Regions from separate parts of the Exiguobacterium sp. R-39 genome, predicted to be linked through region 2. Evidence: riboswitches for the same ligand, from Rfam matches in the RefSeq annotation. Region 2 holds a riboswitch; each other region holds the start of a gene.
The links. A riboswitch is a leader RNA that binds a small molecule or an ion and turns the genes downstream of it on or off. The one in region 2 is predicted to bind S-adenosylmethionine.
Positions count from the first base shown of each region.

Region 1: another riboswitch for S-adenosylmethionine. It lies ahead of ACP26N_RS14335 (methionine ABC transporter ATP-binding protein); the one in region 2 lies ahead of ACP26N_RS02380 (2,3-diketo-5-methylthiopentyl-1-phosphate enolase).
Region 3: another riboswitch for S-adenosylmethionine. It lies ahead of ACP26N_RS15620 (LLM class flavin-dependent oxidoreductase); the one in region 2 lies ahead of ACP26N_RS02380 (2,3-diketo-5-methylthiopentyl-1-phosphate enolase).

Region 1 is NZ_CP187965.1:2,759,535-2,761,797, forward strand. It holds gene ACP26N_RS14330 (methionine ABC transporter permease) at 1-56, opposite strand, end outside; gene ACP26N_RS14335 (methionine ABC transporter ATP-binding protein) at 46-1,077, opposite strand; SAM riboswitch class I at 1,164-1,267, opposite strand; SAM riboswitch class I at 1,517-1,620, shown strand; gene ACP26N_RS14340 (alpha/beta hydrolase) at 1,683-2,263, shown strand, end outside.
Region 2 is NZ_CP187965.1:440,528-442,790, forward strand. It holds gene ACP26N_RS02375 (2-hydroxy-3-keto-5-methylthiopentenyl-1-phosphate phosphatase) at 1-13, opposite strand, end outside; gene ACP26N_RS02380 (2,3-diketo-5-methylthiopentyl-1-phosphate enolase) at 10-1,200, opposite strand; SAM riboswitch class I at 1,281-1,382, opposite strand; SAM riboswitch class I at 1,591-1,693, shown strand; gene mtnK (S-methyl-5-thioribose kinase) at 1,772-2,263, shown strand, end outside.
Region 3 is NZ_CP187965.1:2,993,252-2,995,514, forward strand. It holds gene ACP26N_RS15615 (ATP-grasp domain-containing protein) at 1-143, opposite strand, end outside; gene ACP26N_RS15620 (LLM class flavin-dependent oxidoreductase) at 140-1,198, opposite strand; SAM riboswitch class I at 1,272-1,377, opposite strand; gene ACP26N_RS15625 (DUF975 family protein) at 1,496-2,134, opposite strand; gene ACP26N_RS15630 (DUF2325 domain-containing protein) at 2,202-2,263, opposite strand, start outside.

The DNA of each region.
Region 1 (2,263 bases), 770 kb from region 2:
ACCATCGTCATCGTTTGCAAAAAAGCGGTCCAAATATCCGTATAGTTAACCAGCATCTGCGAGCACCTCCTCGACGACGACATCCGATTGATCGATGTAATGCAGTACCCGTTTGATTTCCGCCGCATCACCGATCAGTTCAACAAGCAGACTGCCAAACGGAATGTTTTGCAGTTCCGTGATGCTGCCGTGCAGGATGTTGAGGTCGACATCAAACCGTTTCGCGACTTGCGATAAAAGCGGTTGTCCGGTCCCTGCCCCGAGGAAGTTGATTTTGTAGATATGGTGCCCGGTATCCCGTTGATCGATGACTTTTTGAACCGACGCCGGAATCTCATCCTGCATGACGGAACGGACGAAGTTTTTTGCCGTCGCCGTTTGCGGATTCGAGAAGACGTCGAACACGGTACCCGATTCAATCAGCTTGCCGGCTTCGATGACGGCGACCCGGTCACAAATCTCACGGATGACACCCATCTCATGGGTAATCAGTAAGATCGTGATGCCGTATTCCTGATTGATTTGTTTCAGCAGGCGTAATATGTGTTGTGTCGTCTGCGGATCAAGCGCCGAGGTCGCTTCGTCACACAACAGGACGGACGGCTGGGTGGCAAGTGCCCGGGCAATCCCGACCCGTTGTTTCTGTCCGCCCGATAACTGATCCGGGTAATGATCGGCCTTATCCGCCAAGTCGACGAAATCCAGCAGTTCATTGACCCGCCGATGGACCTCGTCTTTTTTGACGCCCTTTAAGACAAGGGGTTTTGCGACGTTCGCAAAAACCGTATTCGAATCCAGCAGATTGAAGTGCTGAAAAATCATCCCGATGTGTTGTTTGGCTTCCCGTAACTGTTTCGCCGAGAGCGTCGTCAAATCTTGGCCATCGACCGTCACACTGCCCGATGTCGGCCGTTCAAGCAGGTTGACGCATCGTAATAAGGAACTTTTACCGGCTCCACTGAAACCGATGACACCGAAGATTTCTCCCTTTCGGATTTCGAGATCGACCCCGTTCAGCGCAGCAATCGATTGTTCCTTTGTTTCATAGATTTTTTTTACATTTTTGAATGTAATCACCACTTGTTCCCCCTTTAAAATACAAAAAAGGTCTCTTCTTAAGAAACAAGAAGAGACCTGGATCCGCACAATGGCAGAATCCACTCGACTCATCTCTCAGACAATTGTCTGATGGAATTGGCACAGTGCTCATAATGAGTCTGTTGCCGAGGTTTCGTAGGGCCAGTCCCTCCACCTCTCTGGATAAGTGTTGCGGTATGAAATTCGTATGTGTGTTGTTGCCGGTTGAACTTATGTCGTAAAACTAATTTTTACACTACAGAAAGATCTTTTAAAGGTCAACCATATTTTCAAAAATAAACCATATGACCCATATCGATTGTTGTCCCGGGACAAACTGGATCGTTGTCTGAATTTTGACGCCTGTTCAAGAGAGTTTGACAATTCATTTCCGCCAATGCTATCATCTTCTCAATGATTAATCCGACAATTCCTATACGATATATCAAGAGTGGACGAGAGACCTGGCTCTAGGACTCCACGGCAACCTGCTGTTATGCAAGGTGCTCCGACCAGCAAAGCGGTTGCTTTGGATGATACACACGAGAAACTCGTTTGCGTCCAAAGCCAAACGGGTTTTTATTTTTGAAATGGAGGACGAGATGATGAGTATGGTTTATCCTGTTATACCGGGTGCCGAAGCCTTTTCCTTAGGACGCGGATCCGTCGGCATTTTGCTCTGTCATGGTTTTAACGCAACGCCGCAAAGCGTTCGGGCTGTAGGAGAACAGTTCGCAGAACAAGGTTTCTCCGTCTATGCCCCTCGCCTGCACGGTCATGGGACCGATGTCCTGGAATTCGAAGCGACGACGGCAGATGACTGGAAACAGAGCTTGCGTGACGGCTTCGAACAGTTAGCCGGACGGTGCGAATCGATCTTCATCGTCGGACAATCGATGGGGGCGACACTTGCCCTGTCACTTGCCGCTGAAGGTCTCCCGATTGCAGGAATCATCACGATCAATGCCGCCTTGTCCGTCCCTGCTTACGAAGCCTTATCCTTCACCGATTGTCCGGTCTATCTGCCGGAAAGCACCCCTGATATCAAGCAGACCGCTTTTGAAATCATCTATGATCTTGTCCCCGCAGTTTGTGCTTCAGAACTGTTACGACTCATTGATGACACGCGACTACACTTAGCGACGATTCAAATTCCGACACTTATTTTATATTCTGCTGAGGATCA
Region 2 (2,263 bases):
TCCGAGTCGTCATTTCGTGATCCCCCAGGCGTCAAGGGCGACCCGTAATTCTTCCTGCCGCGTTGCGGCACTTGTCAGCGATTCTCCGGTCAGTGCGGCGTCGAGCGCCTGACGAAATGCAAGGACACCGGCCGCTGCCCCTTGCGGATGACCGTGAACGCCGCCTCCGGCATTGATGACCGAATCGGTACCGAAATCACGGACGAGCTGAGCGACGAGGCCGGGATGGATGCCGGCGGACGGAACCGGCAGAATCGTCTTCGTTTCTCCGATTCGCGTCGCTTCAACGGCGATCCCGCGGGCCAAATCTTTGGCGAGTGCAACGTTACCATAGGGAGACGGGAACAATGTCAAGTCAGCACCGGCCAGTCGGGGTAACGTTCCAAGCAGAACAGGAGCCGAAATACCGTATTCAGGACTTGCGATCAAGGCACCGCTTAAGGCCGGGTGATTAAAAATCGGGACGGAAATGTCCGCATCGGCAGCCAACTCGCGCAGGACATCGAGTCCGTATGTAAACGTGTTGAGCAGGAAGGCCGTGGCACCTGCTTCAATCAGGCGTTTTGCCTGTTCCTTCAAGCCGAAGACGGGACCGCTTAACGTAATTGCATAAAGCGCCCGTTTGCCGGTGCGTTCATAATGGGCGTCGAGGACTTCCCGTCCGATCCGTGCCCGGTCGAGTGCCGGCGTCAACGGATTGTCGTATAGAATCTCATCATCTTTAACGAGATCGATGCCGCCCGCGAGCTGTGCTTCGAGTTGTTCCTGTAAAAAGACGAGGTCCCGTCCGATGACTCCTTTAAATATGCTCATCAACAGGGGACGGTCATGGACCTGAATCAATTGACGGACTCCTTCAATCCCGAATTTGGCACCGGGAAAGTCGTTCGTGAATGACGAGGGAAGCTGTAAGTCGGTTAACTTGATTTGTCCATCGAGCGACAGTTTACCGAAGACCGTCGTTAAGATAGCGGAAAAGTCCCGTGAGACGTTGTGTTCCGGATAACGGATCGTAATGTAACCTTTGCCGTCATGTTCTTCTGTATGGACGACCTGTCCTTTAAAGGATTCCAGTTGTTGTTGTTCCAAGTGATTTAAATCGGTCCATGAACCGACCGTCAGACCGAGCGCGATTTGCTCTGCCCGTTTCGGCAACTGATCAGTCGTTCCGAGTTGGTATGTTGCGGTAATGTACGCCATATGAATCGTCTCTCCCTTATTGAAAAATACAAAAATGGTCCCTCGTCAATGACAAGAGACCATGAAAAATTGCGCGTGGACTCTTATCTGTCAGCGTATTAGCTGCAAGAATTAGCACCGTGCCAAGTGGTCGGTTGCTGCGACATCGTAGGGCTCGTCCCTCCGTCTGCTCTTGATAAGAATTGGATGAAATTGTGAAATCTAATTGCAATTTTTACATGAGATCCATCACTTGTCAAACTATATTTTGAAAATTTATTTTTTTGAAAATACTTCTTCTATAGACGGTTCCGTTTTTGAATCCGTTTCACTAAAAATTGGAATTGACAGACGGCCAGCAACGCACGTAGTATTCAAATCAACATCAAATCACATGACAACTACATATGACTCTTATCGTGAGTTGGCAGAGGGAATTGGCCCGAAGACGCCGCAGCAACCGACCATCCGGCACGGTGCTACATCCAACAGACATTCGTCTGAGAGATAAGAGGACGGAGTATTCTGCCGCGCCTCTTTTCTTTGACGAAAAGAGGCGTTTTTTCGTGTGATCAACAAGGAGGAAACCAGAATGGGATACCAAGCATTTACAGTACAGGACGCGATTGAACGGGTCCGGACACTCGGATTAATCGGCAATGAACCGGTGACGGCAGAAGAGATCGGGGACGGGAATTTAAATCTCGTTTTCCGGATTCAGGAAGGAGAAAAACGGCTGATTTTAAAGCAGGCGTTGCCATATGCGAAAGTCGTCGGGGAAAGCTGGCCGCTGTCGCTCGAACGGGCCTGGATTGAACAATCGGCCTTAAAAGAATTCGCAAAAGTCGCTGTTCCTTTCGTTCCGCACGTCTACCATGCGAGCAAGGAAGAAGCGTTTACGGTGATGGAGGATTTGTCGCATTTGACGATCGCCCGGACCGGCTTGCTCGAAGGGGAAAAGTATCCGTTACTCGCGGAACACATCGGTTCGTACCTGGCGCGGACACTGTTTTATACGTCGGATTTTGCGCTTGGACCGGTCGCGAAAAAACAAGTGGCGCGGAACTACTACAATCCGGATCTC
Region 3 (2,263 bases), 530 kb from region 2:
ACGCCTTCTGGCGGGACTTCATCAAGCGGGACCTGTCCTTCATCGAGATGCCACTGTTCATACGGCAACTCCAGTTCCTCGAGTCGTTTAATTAAATGGTCCGTCCATTCCTGGTTTTCGTGTAAGATATGAATTTTTGTCATTTGGTTTGACCTACCTTTCGTTTTTCTTCGACAAGCGGCATGACGTCGCGCGCGAAGCGTTCCATTTCTTCCAGTTGTGGTGAAAATTGAAGTAATAATAAGGAGACACCCACCTGCTCAAACGCAAGAATCCGTTCCGCAATCTGTTCCGGTGTTCCAATCAAATCAGGACGGAGTCCGCGGTTCGAGACCGAATAATCGTTCCGTTTTACCTGCTGTTCGAGTTGTGATTTGCTGACGAAGTCGTCGTACCCGGCGTATCCGGCACTGTCTTCCTTGACGTCCGTAATTCGTTGCCATTCTTGAATAGCCTCTTCTTCCGTATCGCGGCAGATGATATAAGCAGCCAATCCAAAACTTTCAAGCGGCGGTTGCCCTGTCGCTTGTCGGCGCGCCTTCATATCCTCAATCTTAACGGACACTTCTTCCACTGTTCCGCCGTGCATGACATAAGCGTCACAATGATTGACGATGGTTTGTTTGCCGGCTTCACTTTCCCCGCCTGCGTACAACTTGATGCCCGGTCGTTGAACCGGCTTCGGATGCAGTTGCGTCTTCTCGAGCGTATAGTAGTTCCCGTCGAAGCTGTACGGCGAAGCATCTGCCCATAATCCTTTCATGATCGTGACAAACTCTTCCGTCCGCGCGTAGCGTTCGTCGTGAGCTGTGAAGATCCCGTTGTATTGCCGCGCTTCTTCTTCCCACCAGGCAGAGACGACGTTTAACGTAAAGCGCCCGTGGCTAAGTTGATCGATGTTTGCTGCCATCTTCGCGGTCGTCGCCGGATTATGGAACCCCGGACGGACCGCTGTCATGATTTCCAGTCGTTCCGTCGTCGCGGCAATCGCCGCTGCCGTCGTCCAGGCTTCAAGACTTGGTGCTTCAAGTCCTTTGATGTCATTTAAGTTCAATTCCGCAATCAAGGTCGTTGAAAACCCGATTTGTTCAGCCGTTTGTGCGACCTGTTTCGCATAATCGAATGTCGCCGGCATCTGTTCGTCCTCGACATTCCGTAACCATCCGCCAAAAATCGGTAACCAAAATCCATACTCCATCCGTCATATCCCCCTTGTAAAAAAAAGTCGCTCTTCTCGAAAATCGAAAAGAGCGACGGATTAATCATGTCTGCTCTTATCTGTAAAGGAAAAGATTCCTTTAGGAAGTAGCACCTTCCGCTGCTCGCGGGGTTGCTGAAGTGTCTTCGGGCCAGTCCCTCGACTTCTCTTGATAAGAATTATTGGAATTATCGTACACTTTTTAGCAGAGTAAAGCAACCATTAAACCTTGTTTTCCAATCGGAATTAATAACAGTATTAAAAAAGGACGAGAGCCGGGCTCTCATCCTCATGGTCTTAATATTGGGCAACAAATGTCGATTGTTCGATGGGTGCTTCTTCGCCGCGGATCCGGTCATAGAATTTTGCAAGCGTGACGCTGAAGTATGGGCCAACCCATAGGAAAGCGATTCCGATGGTAATCAAGCCGAGCAGGAACCAACCAATGAATGAGAGGACGAGCATGAACGCTTCCATCTTATGTCCGTCCATCATTTGGCGCGAACGTGTAATCGCATCCAAAATGCCGATTGAAGGTTCATCTCGTAAAATATAAAACGTCATTAGATACGAAAATGACTTGATGATACCCGGGATGATAAATAGTAAGAACCATAAACCAAGGAAAATACTTTGGACAATCGAAAGACCGACTGCCTTTAAGAAAATTTTGTATGGCTCAAATAAATCAACGATTTTTGCCTGTTCTTTTCGAGCGACAGACATCGCAAGCCATGTCCAACCGATCGCAAGTGGAAGCAAGAGAATGTTCAGTAAAAAACCGATGAAATCAATCGCTTGAATATCTTCATTCGCATCAGAAGAAAACATCGTTGGAATACTTTGAATGATGAGAAACAGTAAAAACATAAGTGCCATGAAGACCCAGCGACCACTGAGCGCTTCACGGGCGGATAATTTTAATTCTTTAATCATGGAGATCCTCCTCAAAATAAGTTCTATCTCTATTTACGGCTCATGAAGAGAGGAGTTTCACTTTTTTTCAGGATTTTCCTGTTTTTAACTGATTTAAGCGTGCTTTTTCAAGTTGGCGCTGGCATGCCG